DNA from 3 places in the Allobosea sp. NPDC055594 genome. Region 2 is predicted to be linked to each of the others. Evidence: riboswitches for the same ligand, from Rfam matches in the RefSeq annotation. Region 2 holds a riboswitch; each other region holds the start of a gene.
What was found. A riboswitch is a leader RNA that binds a small molecule or an ion and turns the genes downstream of it on or off. The one in region 2 is predicted to bind cobalamin.
Positions count from the first base shown of each region.

Region 1: linked by a shared signal. The riboswitch ahead of ACWGRX_RS23215 (CbtB domain-containing protein) and the one ahead of ACWGRX_RS16535 (TonB-dependent receptor plug domain-containing protein) in region 2 are both predicted to bind cobalamin.
Region 3: linked by a shared signal. The riboswitch ahead of ACWGRX_RS13925 (ABC transporter substrate-binding protein) and the one ahead of ACWGRX_RS16535 (TonB-dependent receptor plug domain-containing protein) in region 2 are both predicted to bind cobalamin.

Region 1 covers NZ_JBSHIO010000016.1:76,593-80,838, forward strand. Annotated here, with positions in the region: gene cbiB (adenosylcobinamide-phosphate synthase CbiB) at 1-638, shown strand, start outside; gene cobO (cob(I)yrinic acid a,c-diamide adenosyltransferase) at 646-1,257, opposite strand; gene cobU (bifunctional adenosylcobinamide kinase/adenosylcobinamide-phosphate guanylyltransferase) at 1,271-1,783, opposite strand; cobalamin riboswitch at 1,907-2,086, shown strand; gene ACWGRX_RS23215 (CbtB domain-containing protein) at 2,125-2,298, shown strand; gene ACWGRX_RS23220 (CbtA family protein) at 2,311-3,054, shown strand; gene ACWGRX_RS23225 (DUF1636 family protein) at 3,103-3,528, shown strand; gene cobW (cobalamin biosynthesis protein CobW) at 3,525-4,246, shown strand, end outside.
Region 2 covers NZ_JBSHIO010000007.1:267,507-271,752, forward strand. Annotated here, with positions in the region: gene ACWGRX_RS16530 (ABC transporter substrate-binding protein) at 1-690, opposite strand, end outside; gene ACWGRX_RS16535 (TonB-dependent receptor plug domain-containing protein) at 732-2,678, opposite strand; cobalamin riboswitch at 2,802-3,001, opposite strand; gene blh (bifunctional sulfur transferase/dioxygenase Blh) at 3,130-4,246, shown strand, end outside.
Region 3 covers NZ_JBSHIO010000006.1:78,104-82,349, forward strand. Annotated here, with positions in the region: gene ACWGRX_RS13915 (NAD(P)/FAD-dependent oxidoreductase) at 1-391, opposite strand, end outside; gene ACWGRX_RS13920 (LysR family transcriptional regulator) at 552-1,445, shown strand; cobalamin riboswitch at 1,480-1,691, shown strand; gene ACWGRX_RS13925 (ABC transporter substrate-binding protein) at 1,967-2,992, shown strand; gene ACWGRX_RS13930 (FecCD family ABC transporter permease) at 2,989-4,026, shown strand; gene ACWGRX_RS13935 (ABC transporter ATP-binding protein) at 4,023-4,246, shown strand, end outside.

The DNA.
Region 1 (4,246 bases), on a different contig from region 2:
TCGCCGAGGGGCTCGAGAAGGATGGATTGCATGGCGGGCGCAAGGCGGTCGCGATGATCGTCGGGCGCGATCCTGAGAGCCTCGACGAGGCCGGAGTGGCGCGGGCCGCGATCGAGAGTCTGTCGGAGAATTTCTCCGACGGCATCATCGCGCCGGCCTTCTGGCTCGGCGTGTGCGGCTTGCCGGGCGCGGCCCTCTACAAGGCAATCAACACAGCCGATTCGATGATCGGCCACAAATCGCCGCGCCATCTCGCCTTCGGCTGGGCGGCGGCGCGGCTCGACGACCTCGTCAACCTGCCGGCCTCGCGGCTGACCGCCCTGCTGCTGATCGGTGCGGCGGCGCTCGACCGGCAGGCCGATGCCTCCGCCGCCTGGCGCGCCGTGCACCGCGACGCAAGGCGCCACCGCTCGCCCAATGCCGGCTGGCCGGAGGCGGCAATGGCGGGGGCGCTCGGGCTTCGGCTCGCCGGGCCGCGCGTCTATGGCGCGGTCAGGGTCGAGGATGGCTGGATGGGCGACGGACGGGCCGAGGCGAAGGCGGCCGACATCCGACGGGCGCTCGGGCTCTACCGGAAATCCTGCCTGATCCTGTGGGGGCTGGCGGGGCTCGGCAGCCTCACAGTGCTGGCTGGCTGAGCGACGCTCAGAACTCGATCCCCTCCTGCGCCTTCACGCCGGCGGCGAAATGGTGCTTCACCAGCGTCATCTCGGTGACGAGATCGGCGGCGTCGATCAACTCCGGCTTGGCGTTGCGGCCGGTGACGACGATGTGGAGACCGGGCCGGCGCGCCTGCAGCACCGCCACGACCTCGGCCAGCGGCAGATAGTCGTAGCGCAGGGCGATGTTGAGCTCGTCCAGCACTAGGAGCCGGATGCTCTCGTCGGCCATCAGCTCCTTCGCCTTCTCGAAGGCTCTCGTCGCGGCGGCAATGTCGCGGGCCTTGTCCTGCGTCTCCCAGGTGAAGCCCTCGCCCATCGAATGCCAGGAGATCTGATCGCCGAAGGCCTCCAGCGCCCTGCGTTCGCCGGTCGACCAGGCGCCCTTGATGAACTGCACGACGCCGATGCGCCAGCCATGGCCGAGCGCCCGCAGGATCAGGCCGAAGGCGGCGGTCGACTTGCCCTTGCCGGGTCCGGTGTTGACGATCAGCAGCCCCTTCTCGAGCGTCTTGCCGGCGACCTCGGCGTCCTGGACAGCCTTGCGCTTCTCCATCTTCGCCTTGTGGCGGGCGGCCTCGCCATCATCGATCGTCATCGCTTCTTCCCTGCTATTTCACCTGCATCGGCAGACCGGCGACCATGAAGACCACGCGCTCCGCCTGACTCGCAAGGCGCTGGTGCAACCGCCCGGCCTCGTCGCGGAAGCGGCGGGCGAGCGCATTCTCCGGCACGATGCCGAGGCCGACCTCGTTCGAAACCAGCACGATCGGCCCCTGCGCCTCGCGGCAGGCGAGCATCAAATCACCTGTGGCGATGGCGATATCGCGCTCGGCCAGGATGAGATTGGTCAGCCAGAGCGTCAGGCAGTCGACCAGCACCGGCCGCCCGCGCGGAACGACACGCAGAGCCTCGGGCAGCGCCATCGGCGCGTCGATCGTCCGCCAGTCCGGAGAGCGGCGGGCCCGGTGCTCGGCGATCCGCGCGCGCATCTCCTCGTCATAGGCCTGGGCGGTGGCGATGTAGATCCAGGGAGCCGGCAGGGCTTCGATCAGCGTCTCGGCATGGCGGCTCTTGCCGGAACGGGCGCCGCCGAGGACGAGGGTGAGCGGTGGAACGGTCATGTCTTGGTCTCCGCGTCGTGCTCGGGCGCAGAGCCGAGCATCTCTTTCAGGAGATTCTCGGCTCTTCGCTACGCTTCCGGCCGAGAATGACGTGAGTGCATTGCACAGCGCCCGCCGGATGGCTAATGATCATCCCCGACGGTGCCTCGGCGACGAGGTGAAAAGGGAACGCGGTGCGATGCCGCGGCTGCCCCCGCAACTGTAAGCGGCGCGTCCTGCGCCATCGGCCACTGGGTTTCCCGGGAAGGCGGAGCAGGACACCAAGCCGTGAGCCAGGAGACCTGCCGTCTTTCGATGTCGTCCAACAGGCTGCCGGTGGGGTGGCCAGGAAGTGAACCAAGATGAATACGGCTACCGTCTCCAGCCAGGCCAGCGTCTCCGAGCGCGCGAAAGCCGTCGCCGCGGCGCTGATCCTCGGCTTCGTGCTGGTCTACACCGTCGGCTTCGCGGCCTCCGCGAATGTCCACAATGCGGCGCATGACGCCCGCCACGGCCTCGCCTTCCCCTGCCACTGACGGGGAAGCCAAATGGTCACGCGTGTTCTCACGGTCAGTCTTCTGGCCGGGCTTCTGGCTGGGCTGCTGATATCGGCGCTCCAGCACGTCACCACGACGCCGCTCATCCTCAAGGCGGAGACCTATGAGGCGGCGCTGCGCGCGCAGCCCGCACCGATGCAGGCGGCTTTCACCGGCGAAGCCCGCATCCACCTCGCGCACGGCCCGGCCGCGCATGGGGACGAGCATGAATGGAAGCCGCAGGACGGTTTCCAGCGCACCGCCTTCACCAGCCTGGTGACGATCGGCACCGCGATCGGCTTCGCCGCCCTGTTGCTCGCCGGCATGATCGCGGCGAACGAGCGGATCGACGAGCGCCGGGCCCTGGCCTGGGCGGTCTGCGGCTTCCTCGCCTTCGGGCTCGCCCCGGCTATGGGGCTGGCGCCGGAACTGCCGGGCGCAGCCGCGGCGGAGCTACAGCACCGGCAGCTCTGGTGGCTGATGACCGCAGCCGTCACCGCAGGCGCGCTCTTCGTCTTCCTGCGGGTCGAGGCCTCCTGGGCAAGGGCGCTCGCCGTGCTCGCTTTGCTGCTGCCGCATCTGATCGGCGCGCCGCACCCGGTCGCTCCGGAAAGCCGGGTCCCCGCCGAGATCGCGGCGCATTTCGCGGCGCTCTCGCTCGCCATCCAGGCCGCGCTCTGGCTCGCCACCGGCTTCGCCGTCGGCGTGCTCTGGCCCTGGGTCACGCGCCGCAGCGCCGCCACCGCGGCAGCCTGACGCCTCGCGCGGCCGGAAACGGCCGCGCCAGTCCAAGGAAGCAGTCTCATGCTCGAAGGCGATCTCGCCCTCGCGACCGTCGCCCGGCTGGAGCCGGGCTGCACCATCCATGTCTGCACAGCCTGCCGGCGCCAGCGCGACGATCTGCCTGACGGCTATGACCGGCCGGGCGTCGAGCTCGCATCGGCCCTGGCCGCGCGCCTTGCCGGCAGCCGCGTCGCCGTCGTCGAGGTCGAATGCCTCGCCGTCTGCAAGCGGCCGTGCACCATCGCGCTCGCCGCCGACGGCAAGTGGACCTATCTGATCGGTGACCTCGACACCGACAGCCATCTCGACGAGATCGTCGGCGCGGCGCAGAGCTTTGCCGCCAGCGCCAACGGTATCGTTCCCTGGAAGGAAAGACCCGCCTCGTTCCGCAAGGGCGTGGTCGCGCGCGTGCCTCCGCTGCCGCGCCAACAAGGATCAGATCAATGAACGCTCCGCAGAACCCCGCGCTCGGCAAGGTGCCATGCACGATCATCACCGGCTTCCTCGGCGCCGGGAAGACGACCCTCGTCCGGCATCTGCTCGAGAATGCCGGCGGCAAGCGCCTCGCCGTGCTGGTCAACGAATTCGGCGATCTCGGCTTCGACGGCTCCTTCATCGCCGGCTGCGGCATCGAGGGCTGCTCGGAGGATGACATCGTCGAGCTGCCGAATGGCTGCATCTGCTGCACCGTCGCCGATGACTTCGTGCCGGCACTGGAGAAGCTGCTCGACCGGCCGAACCCGCCGCAACACATCCTGATCGAGACCTCGGGCCTCGCTCTGCCGAAGCCGCTGGTCCAGGCCTTCAACTGGCCGGCGATTCGCAGCCGCGTCACCGTCGACGGCGTGATCGCCGTGGTCGACGGGCCGGCCGTCGCCGAGGGCCAGTTCGCCGATGATCCCGAAGCCCTGAAGGCGCAGGCGGCTCAGGACCAGTCGGTCGACCACGACAACCCGCTGGAGGAGGTCTTCGAGGACCAGATCCTCTGCGCCGACCTGATCCTGCTCAACAAGAGCGACCTCGTCGACGCGGAAGGGCGCGAGCGGGTCAAGGCCGAGATCGCCGAGCATCTGCCCAAGGCGATCAAGGTGGTCGAGACCGCTCATGGCAAGGTCGAGCCGGCCCTGATCATCGGGCTGGGCGCCGCCGCCGAAGCCGACCTCGC
Region 2 (4,246 bases):
GATCAGCGGGTGGTTCAGGATCTCATGGGCGAGCGAGGGCGGGCCGCCCTCGCTGGTGTTGAGGATCAGGATGTCGGCCTCGCCGAGCGCCACGGTCTCCAGGGCGATCTGGCCGTAATTGTCGATGCCGAGCTCGGCGGCGAGGTTGACGAAGCCGGCTCTGGTCAGGATCTCGTCGACGAGCGAGCCGCGCCCGACGGTGAAGCCGTTCGGCCGCAGGACCAGCGCCTTCGGCCGCTCCTTGCCGATACGCTGCGCCAGGAGCGCGAGGCGGGCGTCGATCTCGCCGATCAGGGCTTCGCCGCGGGCCGGCTCTCCGAGCAGCGCCGCCATCTCGGCGATCTGGGCCTTGACCCCGGCGAGGTCGCGCGGCACGCCGAATTCCCTGACCGGTGCGCCGACGCGCTTCAGCAGCGCGACGGTATTGCGGGTGGTGAAGCTCCCGGCGATGACGAGATCGGGCCGGAAGGCCAGCAATTCCTCGACGAGGCCGTGATTGGCCGGGTACCGGCGGGCCGCCTCTGCCATATTGGCGTTGCGCGGGTCCTGCGAGAGCCAGGTCACCGAGGCGATCGCCGCGGGATCGGCGAGGCGCAGCACGAGCTCGTCCGTGCACATGTTGAGCGAGACGATGCGCTCCGGCCTCGCGCCCGCTGCCGGCGTAGCCGCGAGCGCGAGGCTCGCGACCACGAGCGCTGCGCCGAGGGCGCATTTTGAGCGGCGCTCCGCCATCATCCGCCGAACGCGACCTTGACGCCACCGAAGGCGCCGAAGCCGGGCACGAGGAAGCCGACGGGATTCTCCCAGCGTTTGTCGAACAGGTTGTCGACGCGCCCGAAGACCGTGACCTTGTCGGTGGCCTTGTACTCGGCGGCGAGGTTGACCAGCGTCGCGCCCTTGGCCTTCAGGCGAGGCACCGAAAAGTCCCGGTTCCCGTCGACCCAGGGACCGACATAGATCAGCGTCGCCGAGAGGCTGAGCTTATCCATCGGGGTCCAGGTGACTGTGCCGCTTGCCTTGTGACGCGGCCGGCGCAGCAGTTCCTGTCGCGCGACCTCATCCTTGGCGAGCGTGAAGGTGTAGTCGGCCCTGACACGCAACTGCTCGGAGATCTGCAGCGCGGCGAAGGACTCGACACCCTTCGTCTCGGCCTTTCCGATATTGGCGTAGGAGTTGCGCGCCGCGTTGGTCGCGATCAGGTTCTGAATGTCGTTCTGGAACCAGGTCGCACCGAACTGAACGCGCCGGTCCAGAAGCGGCTGCTCGAATCCGACGTCCCAGCCCCGGCTCTCCTCCGGCTTGAGATTCGGGTTGCCGAAGAAGTTGAAGCCCGGCCGGTAGTCGATGAAGAGTTCGGCGAGCGTCGGCGCCTTGAAACCGGTGCCATAGCTCGCCTTCAGCTTGGTCTCGGTCCCTGGAACGATGTAGGCCGGCGCGATCCGGTAGGTGGTGTGGCCACCATAGCTGTCATCGTGGTCGTGACGGATGTTGGCGGCCAGGAAGAAGCGGTCGGCGACATTGCCCTGATATTCGAGATAGGCCGCCTTGTTGCCGTTCGAGGCCGTGAGGCTGGGGGTGTCCAGCCGCTCGCGCTCATAGGAGAGGCCGCCGATCAGCATGTGCCCCTTGGCGAGTTCGAGATCGCCCCGCCAATCGAGCTTGGTCCGCTCACCCAGGTTCTCCGTCGGCAGGCCGAGGGCCCCGAATGCGTCGGGGGAGCGGTAGGAGCGATCCTGGTTCGAGTATGACACGCCGAAACGGTTCACAAAGCGACCTCCCAGCGGATCCCAGACCACCTCGCCGCGGGTGAAGGCCTGGGCGTAGTTCGAAAGCGATCGGTAGGATGTCGGCCGACTGGGGAAGCCGCTGTCATAGGTCGAGCGAAACTGCCCGTCGGTATAGCGGCCGACCCAGTTGACGCTGAGCGTGTCGGTCAAGGCGAAGCCGAGGCGGCTGGAGTAGCTATAGGCGTCATAGGCATTGGGCTTCACGCGCACGCCCGGCGGGATCAGGTTCGGCGGCACGGAATCGGTCGAGTCCGAGCGCATATGGGAGACGTTGAAGGCGTAGTTGAAACGGTCGTCGCCGCCGCTGAAGCCTGCGGCCTGGTTGAAGGTGCCGTGCGAGCCGGCCTCGACGCGCGCGGTCGCCTTTGGCGGTCCTTCGCCGCGCCTGGTGACGATCGAGATCACGCCGCCGATCGCGTTGGCGCCGTAGAGGCCGCTCTGCGGGCCGCGCAGTACCTCGATGCGCTCGACGTCGTCGGTCAGCATCGAGCCGAAATCGAAGGACCGGTTCGGCGTCGACGGGTCGTTGGCCTCGATGCCGTCGATCAGCACCTTGACGTGGTTCGAATTGGTGCCGCGCATGAACACCGAGGTCTGACCGCCAGGGCCGCCGATCTGGACGATGTTGAGGCCCGGCACGGCAGCGAGCGCCTGCGGTAGCGTCCGGCGCTGCTCGCGCTGGATCTGGTCGGCGGTGATGACGGTGACGGAGCTCGCGACCTCGCGTGCCGGGGTCGGCGTGCCGGTGGCGCTGACCACGACCTCGTCGAGCCGGATCGTTTCAGGTCCCGACTGGGCCCCGGCGGCAAGGGGGTTCAGCGAGGTGCCGGCGAGCAGCAGGAAGGCGAACGGCAAGGGGCCGCGCAGGGCGGTCTGGGGGAAGGGGAGCACGGAAGAAACCTCGGGCGGTCAACGTTGTGGCACGTCACCGCGAACGCGATCTCCCGCCCGCACCCGAAAAGGGCAGCGCGCAAGTGAACCAGCGATCGAAACACCCCGTCCGAACGTGTTCGCGTGTGACCACGACTGACGGCAGGTCTCCTGGCTCGCGGGTCAGCGCCTTCTCACCGCCTTCCCAGGGCCGAGGCCCCAGTGGCGTATGGCGAAAGGCTCGCCGCTTACAGTTGCGGGGGCAGCCGCAGCATGGGGTGGCGAGCCACCTGCACTGCGTTCCCTTTTGATCCCGTGAGGGAACCGTCGTGTTTACGAGTAGGGCGGGAATGAGGCGGCGTCAACGCGCGATGGGAGCGGGAGGTGTCCCGTGGCGCGACGAAGGAGGTTGCAAACTATCATTATATATTATATGAAAATGTATATTGAATTTCGAGCCACAGGAGCCGCCATGAAAATCGTCGAGATCTCCGAGAGGCTTGCGGTCGCTGGGCAGCCCTCCCTCGTCGACTTCAAGTCCCTCGCCGCGCGGGGGGTCAAGGCCATCGTCAACGACCGCCCCGATGGCGAGGAACCGGGCCAGCCAGATTCGGCCGCCGAAAGGCAGGCGGCGACCGAGGCGGGCCTGGCCTACAGCTTCGTACCGGTGACCGGGACGACCATCACCCGGGCCGATGTCGAGGCCTTCCAGGCGGCGCTCGCCGCGGCGCCGGGGCCGGTGCTGGCGCATTGCAAGGGGGGTACGCGCTCCTTGACCCTGCATGTGCTGGGCGAGGTCCTGGGCGGACGGATCAGGGCCGAGGAGGTGCAGGGTTTCGGCGCGCGCTTCGGCTTCGATCTTGCCGGCGCAAAAGCTTGGCTCGACCGCGAGAGCGCCCGCAGTCCGCAGGTCAAGGGCTTTTACGAGCCGCGCAGCGGCAGCGTGCAATATGTCGTCGCAGACCCGGCGACGGCGCGCTGTGCGATCATCGATCCCGTGCTCGATTTCGACGAGAAATCGGGCGCGACCGCGACCGTTAGTGCCGATGCCATCCTCGCCTATGTCGCGCAGCAGGGCCTCACCGTCGAGTGGATTCTCGACACCCATCCGCATGCCGATCATTTCTCGGCGGCCGCCTATCTCAAGGCGAAGACGGGCGCGCCGACGGCGATCGGCGCCGAGGTCGTCGCGGTTCAGCGTCTGTGGAAGGATTTCTACAACTGGCCGGATTTTCCGGCCGACGCCTCGCAATGGGACAAGGTCTTCGCGGCGGGCGAACGCTTCAGGCTCGGATCGCTCGAGGCGTCAGTGCTGTTCTCGCCGGGCCATACCCTAGCCTCGGTGAGCTATCTGATCGGTGATGCGGCCTTCGTCCACGACACGCTGTTCATGCCGGATTCCGGCACGGCGCGGGCGGATTTTCCCGGTGGCAGCGCCAAGGCGCTATGGGCTTCGATCGAGGCCATTCTCGCCTTGCCCGACGAGACGCGGCTGTTCACCGGCCACGACTACCGCCCGGGGGGCCGGGCGGCGCGCTGGGAAAGCACGGTTGGTGAGCAGAAGCGGGCCAACCCGCATATCGCCGGCC
Region 3 (4,246 bases), on a different contig from region 2:
GAATGCGGTTGAGCAACGTCGGCCGGTCGACATCGAGCACGCGCTCGCCGGCGGCAGCGAGATCGGCGCCGTGCTCGGCGACGAGCTCAGCCTCGAGCCGGGTGCGGGCAACGAGAAAAGTCGAGCGGCGATGGAACAGGCCGCGCAGCAAACCGTCGGCCTCGCAGCTTCCGTAGAAGGCGCGGGCATGGCGGGCGAGGTCCATCATCGGGCCGGGCTTCTTGCTCGCGACCGAGACCGCGCCGTCCGAAGCGCCGGTCGCTCCGGCCGCCGGTCCCGACGCGTCGAGCAGCGTGACCCGCGCCCCGGCCGCCGCCAGGAAATGCGCGGCGGCGGCGCCGACGATTCCGGCGCCGATCACAGCGACATGAAGGGAAGGAGAGCGGGCCATGCGAGGCGACGGGGGCGTCCTTGAAAGCGATGCGCGACCCTCGGTCGCTTCGCCTTTCGGGTCGATCCAAATGATCCGCCCCGACTTGCGCCATTGTTTGAAAGTGGCGAAAGGTCACCGCCTATGGCTAAGAGTGAGGCTCCCCGCCGCGGAACGAGCCATGCGCGAAGCCAATCTGACGCTGATCCAGACCTTCTTCATCGTCGCACGCGACGGCTCCTATTCGGCCGCGGCGCGCAAGCTGGGGATGAGCTACCAGTCGGCCGCGAACCATGTCCGCCGGCTCGAACAGGTGCTCGAGGAGCGCCTCGTCCTCTCCGAGCAGGGCGCCAAGACGGTGACGCTGACGCCGCGCGGGCGCAGCCTCTACAAGCTCCTGCTGCCGGAGCTCGACACGGTTCTGGCGAGGCTCGACCGCACGCTCGACAAGGAGCGGCCGGTGCTGCGCATCGGCCTGCCGCAGGCGATCTTCTACTATCTGCTGCCGCCGATCCTGGCCCGGTTCCGCGAGCTCTTCCCGCAGGTCGAGATCGTCGCCTATGAGCGCGACACCTCCCTGCCCGAGATGATCAAGGACGGCAGTCTCGATCTGTGCATCACCGAGCGCTATTTCGGCGACCCGAACGTGCCGCAGCACCTGATCTGTACCTATCGGCCGGCGCTGGTCTTCCCGACCGCCTGGGGCTCAGCACCCGCTCCCGGCGCGATCCGGGAATGGGCGCAAGGGCGCCCCTTCGTGACCTATGAGCCTGGCCAGCTGCTGCGCAATCTCGCCATCGACTATCTGCGCCCGGACGGCGCGGAGATGGAGATTGCGATCTCGACCTCCGGCAGCTCGAGCGTGAAGCGCTGCGTCGAGGCCGGACTCGGCTTCGCGATCATCCCGGCCTGGTGCCTCGACGGCGGCGAGACCAGTATCGCCGGACTCGAGATCGCTGAGCTGCCGGAGATCCCGATCTATTTCGGCGAGGCGAGCTTCCTGGCCCGCAACCCTTATGTCGTGACGCTACGCCAGCTCTGCGGCAACCTGATGCAGACGGCGCCGGTCCCGTAGGTTCCAGCCGCTTGACGCCGTTCCTCGCCGATCTATGGTCTGGCCCGATCATGGTTCTCTAGGCGTCACGGCCTGGAGCTAAGAGGGAATTCGGTGAGGCGCGCAGCGCCAAGGCCGAGGCTGCCCCCGCAACTGTAAGCGGCGAGCTCTCCACCCATCGTCCACTGGCGCTCGCGTGCCGGGAAGGCCGGGAGGAACCAGCATCGACCCGCGAGCCAGGAGACCTGCCCTGATCGTCGGAAAGGTCTTTCGGGCGGGGTGCTCCGGAGGGTTGCTGGCAGGCGCGGGACGAAGATCCCGCCGCTCCGTCGCAATCGCCTGCTTCCCGCCTTCATCTCGGGGAGCGATGAATCCAGATGCCCATCTCCAACAGCGCCGCCGGCGCCTTTTCCCGCGCCAGCTTGACAGGCCACGGCGCAGGCTTCTATCAGTTTTGTTATAACATTACATATCAACTCCCACCGCACCCGGCGGGCTCACTCCCCGGCGCCGTCCGCTCTCTCCTGCCTTCGAAGGGTCCCATGCGCGCCGTCCAGCGTTTCCGCCTCCCGCTCGCCCTGGCCGCCGGCCTGTGTCTCGCCACGGCCGCACAGGCGGCACCGACGCAGTACCCGCTGACGCTGGAGAACTGCAGGGAGACCGTCACCTTCAGCCAGGCGCCAAAGCGTGTGGTCGCGGTCGGCCAGACGCAGACCGAAATCCTCTATGCGCTCGGCCTCGGCGACCGCGTCGTCGGCACCGCCGTCTGGTTCAGCCCGGTCGCCAAGCCCTATGAGGCCGTGAATGCCAAGGTGAAGCGGCTCGCCGACAATGACCCGAGCTTCGAAGCGGTCGTCGCCCAGGAGCCCGACCTCGTCACCGCGATGTTCGAATGGCATATCGGGCCGAACGGCATCGTCGGGAAGCGCGACCAGTTCGCCAAGGTCAAGGTACCGACCTATGTCTCGCCGACCGATTGCGTCGGCAAGGACAATTCCGGCCCCGGCGACGGCGTGCGGACCAAGATGTTCGGCATGGAACTGGTCTACCAGAACATCCGCGAATTCGGCCAGATCTTCGACGTTTCCGACCGTGCCGAGGCACTGGTCGCCGAGCTGAAAGCGCGCGAGGAGAAGGCGGTCCAGTCGGTCGCCGGACTGAAGGCACGGGACGTGCCCGTCGCCGTCTGGTTCTCCAGCAAGGACATCAAGGGCGACGCCTTCATCGCAGGCAAGAACGGCGTGCCGGCCTATATCCTCTCGAAGCTCGGCGCCCGCAACGTCATCACCACCAATGAGGAATGGCCGCTGGTCGGCTGGGAAAGCATCGCGGCCGCGAACCCCGCCGTGATCGTCGTGGTCAGGATGGATCGCCGGCGCTTTCCCGCCGACGATATCGACCTCAAGCTCAACTTCCTCAGGACCGACCCGGTGGCGAGCAAGCTCGATGCCGTCAAGCAGGACAGGATCGTGGTGATGGATGTCGGCGCGACGCGCGCCGGGCTCGACACCGTCGACGGCATCGAGGCACTGGCGCGCGGCATCGAGCGCTTCGGCCTGGCGCGGTGAGCCACCACCCCGTCCAGCCGAACTGGCCGGCGCGGATCGGCATCGCGGTCGCGGCGCTGGCCGCGCTGGTCTTCGCCATCGCCCTTGCGGTGACGATCGGAGAGATGCGGATTCCGCTGGCGACCGCCTTCCAGGCGCTCGGCAACGGGCTGTTCGATCTCGGCTATCCGGTCAGCGCGATCCAGCAGGGCGTGATCTTCGACTACCGGCTGAGCCGGGCGCTGATGGCGGGGCTGTGCGGCGGGGCACTGGCGCTGTCGGGCGCTATCCTGCAGGCGCTGCTGCGCAACCCGCTGGCCGAGCCCTATATTCTCGGCATCTCGGCCGGCGCCTCGACCGGCGCGGTTGCGGTAATGATCCTCGGCTTCGGCGGGGCGGCGCTGACCGTCTCCGGCGGCGCCTTCCTCGGCTCGGTCGCGGCCCTGCTGATCGTCGCGCTGCTGGCCGCCGGCGCCGGCGGGGCGAGCGACCGCGTCATCCTCGCGGGGGTCGCCGGCTCGCAGCTCTTCAACGCCGCGACGGCGACGATCGTCACGACGCTCGCCAGCGCCGAGCAGGCGCGCGGCGTGATGTTCTGGCTGCTCGGCAATTTCGGCGGTGTGCGCTGGCCGGACGTCTTCGTCGCGACGCCGGTCGCGCTCGCCGGCTTCGCGATCTGCATGCTGCACGCCAAGGCGCTCGACGCCTTCGCCTTCGGGGCCGATGCCGCCGCCTCGCTCGGCGTCGCGGTGACGCGCGTGCGCATCATACTCTTCGCGGTGACCGCGGTGATGACCGCGACCATGGTCAGCATCGTCGGCACGATCGGCTTCGTCGGCCTCGTCATCCCGCACGCGGCCCGCTTCCTGGTCGGCCCCGGCCATACCCGCCTGCTGCCGGTCTGCCTCGTCATCGGCGCAATCTTCATGATCCTCGCCGACATCCTCTCGCGTATCCTGGTGCCGCAGCAGATCCTGCCGATCGGCGTCGTCACCGCGCTGGTCGGCGCACCGGCCTTCGCCATCATCCTCTATCGCGCCAGGCGGCCGGCATGACGCTCTCGGCACGCGACGTTTCCTGGGGCACCTCCGGGCGCATGATCGTCGGCGGCGTGACGCTCGAAGCCGCGCCCGGCAAGATCCTCGGCCTGATCGGGCCGAACGGCTCCGGCAAGTCGAGCCTGCTGCGTCTGCTCTGCCGCTTGCGCAAGGTCTCGTCCGGCGTGATCGAGCTCGATGGCCGCGATATCGGGCAGGTTTCGCGGCGCGAGCTCGC